One region of the Bradyrhizobium sp. B039 genome, then DNA from elsewhere that is predicted to be linked to it. Evidence: predicted binding sites of a transcription regulator. Region 1 holds the regulator's gene; the other holds the start of a gene.
The links. The regulator PhoB, encoded in region 1, activates phosphate uptake and scavenging genes when phosphate is short. The targets are predictions, from matches to a motif close to TGTCATNNANCTGTCAT.
Positions count from the first base shown of each region.

Region 2: AAFG50_RS29370 (UDP-2,3-diacylglucosamine diphosphatase) is a predicted target of PhoB. The motif match lies at 1,988-2,004, and genes of this name have one in related genera.

Region 1 covers NZ_CP152416.1:8,463,518-8,467,013, forward strand. The annotation lists gene AAFG50_RS39965 (aspartate aminotransferase family protein) at 1-221, opposite strand, end outside; gene AAFG50_RS39970 (GcrA family cell cycle regulator) at 676-1,185, shown strand; gene phoB (phosphate regulon transcriptional regulator PhoB) at 1,419-2,126, opposite strand; gene phoU (phosphate signaling complex protein PhoU) at 2,149-2,865, opposite strand; gene pstB (phosphate ABC transporter ATP-binding protein PstB) at 2,877-3,496, opposite strand, start outside.
Region 2 covers NZ_CP152416.1:6,166,459-6,169,954, forward strand. The annotation lists gene AAFG50_RS29360 (threonine/serine dehydratase) at 1-15, opposite strand, end outside; gene AAFG50_RS29365 (glycosyltransferase family 1 protein) at 79-1,152, opposite strand; gene AAFG50_RS29370 (UDP-2,3-diacylglucosamine diphosphatase) at 1,152-1,964, opposite strand; gene thiD (bifunctional hydroxymethylpyrimidine kinase/phosphomethylpyrimidine kinase) at 2,181-2,981, opposite strand; gene AAFG50_RS29380 (PAS domain-containing sensor histidine kinase) at 3,293-3,496, shown strand, end outside.

The DNA.
Region 1 (3,496 bases):
TGGAACAGGTTCGACATGTGCCAGAGTTTTGTGGCCTGCTCCTGCAGCGCCTTGACCAGCGCGGGATGGGCATGGCCGAGCGCGTTCACGGCGACGCCCGAGGTAAAATCGAGATAGCGATCGCCATTGGTCGCAATCAGCCAGCAGCCTTCGCCGCGCTCGAAACCGAGGTCGGATCTGGCGAAAACGGGAAGCAAATGCGGCGCTGCGCTGTTAGTCATGACGATCACTTGATGTTGCGGACGGCCTGAACACGCTCACGCAGCGCACCATTGACCGGCCCGGAAAACGAAACGTGCCGCCTTTTAAGGGCGGCACGTGACACTATCTTATGCCTGGTGAAACCGGTGTCAATGCCGCCCGAAAGCCTCGCGAAACGCTGAATCCGTAGTCTTGCGGAGCCGAAATTGCGGGGTTTTCGCCACGGAACATGTGGAAGCGAGTCGGCGGACTCTTGCGCGTGAGTCACGCCATATTGTAGCGTTTGGCTTGTCAGATACGACATCTCGTGCAGTGTTTCTGATCCTCTAAGTCCTCATGTACCGGCGTAGACGTTCGGGCGTTATCGGCGCGCCCGGCGAGCCTTAAGGGATTCTGACGGCACGGGTTTTTCGAGGCTTAGGCATTCGCCGCGAGGCGCCAGGATGGCAGCCGCACGGCGAGGGAAAGGGTGCAATGACGGTTTTGACCTGGTCCGACGATCGCGTCGAGCAGTTGAAAAAGCTCTGGGAGGCCGGATTATCGGCCAGCCAGATCGCAGCCGAGCTCGGGAACGTGACCCGCAATGCCGTGATCGGCAAGGTACACAGGCTCGGCCTATCCGGCCGCGCCAAGAGCCCCTCATCGGCGGCTCCGCGGCCGCGCAAGGCGCGCCCCGCGCAGCACATGATGCGGGTGAGCCGCCCCATTGCGCGCGGCAACACCGCGCTGGCGCAGGCCTTCGAGGTCGAGGTGGAGGCCGAACCGGTCACCTACGACAACGTGGTGCCGATGAGCCAGCGGCTGTCGCTGCTGGAGCTGAACGAGGCGACCTGCCACTGGCCGGTCGGCGATCCCTCGAGCCCGGATTTCTTCTTCTGCGGCGGCAGGGCGCTGTCGGGCCTGCCCTACTGCGCGCAGCACTCGCGCGTGGCATATCAGCCCGCCGCGGATCGCCGGCGCGCACCGGCGAAGCCCTCGCGGTGAGTTTGTCGCTCTAGCTGATTGCAAAGACGGCGCCGTCACGCGATGACGGATCGACACACTCCGATGTCGTCCCGGCGAAGGCCGGGACCCATAACCACCAGCAGATGTGGTTACGGGGACACGGAGTTACCCTTGTCGCGCAAACAATTGCGCCCTGGGGTTATGGGTCCCGGCCTTCGCCGGGACGACACCGATATCGTGGCGACAGCTCGCCAAACCAACTCGCCCCTAGCTTACGTCTGCTCCGCCTTCGCAAAGCGATCATCCAGCGCGTAGCCGGCGCCGCGGACGGTGCGGATGGGATCCTGCTCGCGGCCGAGATTGAGCAGCTTGCGCAGGCGGCCGATGTGGACGTCGACGGTGCGCTCGTCGATGTAGATGTCGCGGCCCCAGACGCTGTCGAGCAGCTGCTCGCGCGAGAACACGCGGCCGGGATGCTCCAGGAAGAACTCCAAGAGGCGATATTCGGTCGGGCCGAGGTCGATCGGCCGGCCCGAGCGCGCGACGCGGCGCTTGTCGCGATCGAGCTCGATGTCGCCATAGGCCAGCACCGTGGCGAGCCGCTCCGGGCTTGCGCGCCGCAGCAGGCCCTTCACGCGTGCCAAGAGCTCCGGCACCGAGAACGGCTTGACGATGTAGTCGTCGGCGCCGGTCGCAAGACCCCGCACCCGCTCGCTCTCCTCGCCGCGCGCGGTGAGCATGATGATCGGGAGCTGCTTGGTCTCGGGCCGGGTCCGCAGCCGGCGGCACAGCTCGATGCCCGACAGGCCCGGCAGCATCCAGTCGAGTACGATCAGATCGGGGATGTGTTCCTTGAGGCGGGTGTCGGCGTCGTCGCCGCGCATCACCGTCTCCACATCATAGCCGTCGCCTTCGAGGTTGTAGCGGAGAAGCTCGGTGAGAGCTTCCTCGTCCTCAACCACCATAATGCGTGCGCCCATGGTGTCGTCGCTCCTTAAGTCTTCAGGTATTCGGGACCGTCGTGGCGAAGGTCGTCATGTCGCCCTTCGGTCGCTTGTCGGTGATCGCCTGGCCCTCGATCATGTAGAACACGGTCTCGGCGATGTTGGTGGCGTGGTCGCCGATCCGCTCGATGTTCTTGGCGCAGAACATCAGATGGATGCAGAACGAGATGTTGCGCGGATCCTCCATCATGTAGGTGAGGAGCTCGCGGAACAGCGAGGTGCAGATGGCGTCGACTTCCTCGTCGCCCTTCCACACCGCCATCGCCGCCGGCAGATCATGCGCGGCATAGGCGTCCAGCACCGACTTGACCTGCTGCTGCACGAGGTCGGTCATGTGCTCGAGGCCGCGGAACAGCTTGAGCGGATGGAAATCCGTCTCCAGCGCCGCGACGCGCTTGCCCATGTTCTTGGCAAGGTCGCCGATGCGCTCGAGATCGGTCGCAACGCGCATGGCGCCGACGATCTCGCGCAGATCGACCGCCATCGGCTGGCGGCGGGCGATGGTGAGCACGGCGCGCTCCTCGATGCGCTTCTGCAGCGCGTCGAGCTCGGTGTCGGTGGCGACGACGCGCTGGCCGAGCGCGACGTCTCGGCGGATCAGCGCGTCGACGGAATCGACGATCATGCGCTCGGCGATCCCGCCCATCTCGGCGACGAGCCGGGTGAGCTCCTGGAGGTCGGTGTCGAAGGCCTTTGCGGTATGTTCAGAACCCATGTCCCGTCTCCTCAGCCGAACCGGCCGGTGATGTAATCCTGCGTGCGCCGGTCGCTCGGCGACGTGAAGATCTTGCTGGTGTCGTCGAACTCGATCAGCTCGCCGAGATACATGAACGCGGTCTTGTCGGAGACGCGCGCCGCCTGCTGCATGTTGTGGGTGACGATCGCGATCGTGTAGTTCTCGGACAGTTCCTGGATCAGCTCCTCGACCTTGGCGGTCGAGATCGGGTCGAGCGCCGAGCAGGGCTCGTCGAACAGGATCACCTCGGGCCGCACCGCGACGGTGCGGGCGATGCAGAGGCGCTGCTGCTGGCCGCCGGAGAGCGACAGGCCGGAGGCGTTGAGCTTGTCCTTGACCTCGTTCCACAGCGCGCCGCCGCGCAGCGCCTTCTCGACGCGGTCGTCCATCTCGGACTTCGAGATCTTCTCGTAGAGGCGGATGCCGAAGGCGATGTTCTCGTAGATCGTCATCGGGAACGGCGTCGGCTTCTGGAACACCATGCCGACGCGGGCGCGCAGCAGGTTGAGGTCGAGCTTGCCGTCGAGGATGTTGGTCTGGTCGAGCATGAGCTGGCCGGTGGCGCGCTGCCCCGGATAGAGGTCGTACATCCGGTTGAAGATGCGCAGCA
Region 2 (3,496 bases), 2.3 Mb from region 1:
GGGCTGTTCGGTCATGGCCGACCTTATCGCGGCGGATGACGCCCGGGCAAGACACCTCCGCGCGAGGGTTTTTCTTCTTCAGGCGACGAAGCGTCGCTGCTCCGCCCCGTTCCGGCCCGGCAGCACCGCACCGACCGCCCTTATGCTGTCGATAAAGGCCCTCGCCGAGGCCTCCCAGGTGTAATTGGCGGCGAATTCGACGCAATCCTGCCGGGAGATGCTGAGCGCGGTGAAGCAGGCGCTGCGCAGATCATGATCGAGGGCCCCGACCGGTGCATCGCCAATCACGTCGCGGGGGCCCTTCACCGGGAAGGCCGCGACCGGCAGGCCGCTTGCGAGCGCTTCCAGCAGGACCAGGCCGAACGTGTCGGTCTTGCTGGGGAACACGAAGACGTCGGCGGCCGCGTAGATTTCCGCCAGCGCCTCGCCGTGCTTCTCGCCGAGGAAGATCGCGTCGGGATAGGCCTCTTCGAGCGAAGCCCGCGCCGGGCCGTCGCCGACGACCACCTTGGTGCCGGGCAGCTTGAGGTCGAGGAACGCCTCGAGATTCTTCTCCACCGCGACGCGGCCGACCGAGAGGAACACCGGGGCCGGCAGGCAGAGATCGATCGCGCGGGGATGGAACAAGTGCGTGTCGACACCGCGCGGCCACAGCACGACATTGTCAAAGCCGCGCTCGGTCAGCTCGCGGGCAAGCGCCGGGGTCGCCGCCATCACGGCGCGGCTGGGCGCATGGAAGCGACGCAGCGCCCGCCAGATCAGCGAGCCCGGAACCGGCACACGGGCGCGGACATATTCAGGGAAGCGAGTGTGGAAGCTGGTCGTGAACGGCAGCTTGCGCTGGCGGCAATAGCGGCGGACCATCAGGCCGATCGGCCCTTCGGTCGCGATATGGATGCTCTCGGGACGGGCTTCCGCGATCAGCTTCGCGATTCGCGCCGGGCGCGGCATCGCGAGCCGCACGTCGCGATAGCTCGGCATCGCGAAGGTGCGGAACGATTGCGGCGTCAGGAAATTGAACTCGACGCCAAGACCTTCGACGCCAACACCTTCAACGCTAAGCCCTTTGGCGGCGTCAGCAAGCTTGGTCAGCGTCCGAACCACACCGTTGACTTGCGGGTGCCAGGCGTCGGTCGCGACCAGGATGCGCATCAGGCGGCCCTTGCTGCCACTTGCGGCACCTGCGCGGGCTTCTGCAACTGATCCGCCCAGGTGATGATCTCGAAATGGCCGTCGTCGTGCTCGACCAGCGCGGTGCAGCTCTCCACCCAGTCGCCGCAGTTCATGTAGCGGATGCCGGCCTCGTCGCGGATCACGGCATAGTGGATGTGGCCGCAGATCACGCCGTCGGCGTCGTGACGGCGCGCTTCGGCGGCGAGCGCCTGCTCGAACGCGCCGATATAGTTGACGGCGTTCTTGACCTTCTGCTTGGCCCATTGCGACAGCGACCAATAGGGCACCTTGAACATGCGCCGGAAGAAGTTGACGAAGCGATTCATCTGGATCGCGAAGTCGTAGGCCTTGTCGCCGAGATGGGCGAGCCAGCGCGCGTTCTGCACCACGAGGTCGAAGATGTCGCCGTGGATGACGAGATAGCGCTTGCCGTCCACGCCGGTGTGGACGGTGTTCTCGACCACGTCGATGCCGCCGAAATGCGTGCCGTAATAGTTGCGCAGGAACTCGTCGTGATTGCCGGGGATGTAGATCACCTTGGCACCCTTGCGCGCCTTGCGCAAAAGCTTCTGCACGAGGTCGTTATGCGATTGCGGCCAGTGCCAGCTCGATTTCAGCGCCCAGCCGTCGACGATGTCGCCGACGAGATAGATCGTCTCGGCGTCATGGTAGCGCAGGAAGTCCAACAGAAGGTCGGCTTGTGAACCGCGGGCTCCGAGATGAACGTCGGAGATGAACAAGGTGCGAAAGCGCCTTTCAGGGCTTTCGTCACTCACATCGTAGCTTCCCATGCGACAGCCTGTAACAATATCCCGTGACAGGGGGATGACCGATTGAACCTTTGAGGCACCCTCAGATACGAATCAAACCTCGCCTCGCCCTCCCCGCGAATATCAGTCGCATGCGACAATCAGGCGACACGAAGCGGCCATGGCTGTCCGCAAAAGCCCGGTCCCCGTCGCCTTGTTGGTTAACGGCCGGGGCCGGCGCGCAGCTCGAAGCCGGCGTCAGTAAAATTTGTGAAAATGATGGATCGGCCCGTGGCCGTGGCCGACGCCGAAGCGGTCGGCAGCAGCAATCGCGGCGCTGATCCAGGCCTTGGCGTTGCGCACCGCCTGCTCGAGAGTCTCGCCCTTGGCGAGACCCGCCGCCACGGCGGAGGACAGCGAACAGCCGGTGCCATGGGTGTTCTTGGTCGCGACGCGGGGCGCGGCGAGCGCGATCGTGCTTTCGGACGTGACGAGATAGTCGATGCTCTCGGCGCCCTCGCCGTGTCCGCCCTTGATCAGGACCGCACGGCAGCCGAGCGCCAGCAACCGGCGCCCCTGGCCTTCGATCCCGGCCTCGCTGGCCGCGGCGGGCTCGCCGAGGAGAGCTGCCGCCTCCGGCAGGTTCGGCGTGATCACCGAGGCCAGCGGCGTCAGTCGCATGCGCAGGGCTTCCACGGCTTCGGACGCCAGCAGGCGGTCGCCCGATGTCGCGACCATCACGGGATCGAGCACCACATGGCGCGGCTTCCAGTGCGCCAGCGCGGCTGCGATCGCATCGATGCTGGCGGCCCGGGCCACCATGCCGATCTTCACCGCGCCGACGTCGAGATCGGAGAACACCGCATCGATCTGCGCGGTGACGAAATCAGCCGGCACCGCATGAATGCCGGTGACGCCGCGCGTGTTCTGCGCCGTCAGCGCCGTGATCGCGGAGGCGCCGTAGACGCCGAGCGCCGCGAAGGTCTTCAGATCCGCCTGGATGCCGGCGCCGCCGCTTGAATCGGAACCTGCAATGGTGAGAGCCACGGGCGTCGTCATCGCCGGATACATTGGTTTGAGAGGGACACCGCCATGCCTTGTCCTAGCGTGCCGCGGATGCGCCAGCAAGCCGGGCCGGCCGCGGGCGCCGCGACGAGCTAACCCATGCCGGTCCGGCCCCGGCGAATCAGCCGGATAAGGGCCCGGCCCGCCTTGTCGTCCCGCGAGTGTGCACATCCCGCGAAAATATGCCCTCGGCATAGCCCGGCCTTGGCGCCCATCCCGGTGAGTGAGACGTTTATTGGCGGATTCGTCCAGCGATGCCATGTTGCGGGCCGGCCCCGGCCGCAATCCTTTCGGGAAGCAATCACATGTTGGCCTACCTCGAACGTATCCTCGACTCCTCGATGCTCTCCCCGCACGGCATCTGCCTGCTCTGGGAGCCCGAGCTGATATGGCTGCATGTCGTTTCGGATGCCTGCATTGCGCTTGCGTATTTCTCGATCCCGTTTGCACTCGCGATCCTCGTCACCAAGCGGCGCGACCTCGAATTCGGGTGGGTCTTCTGGGCGTTC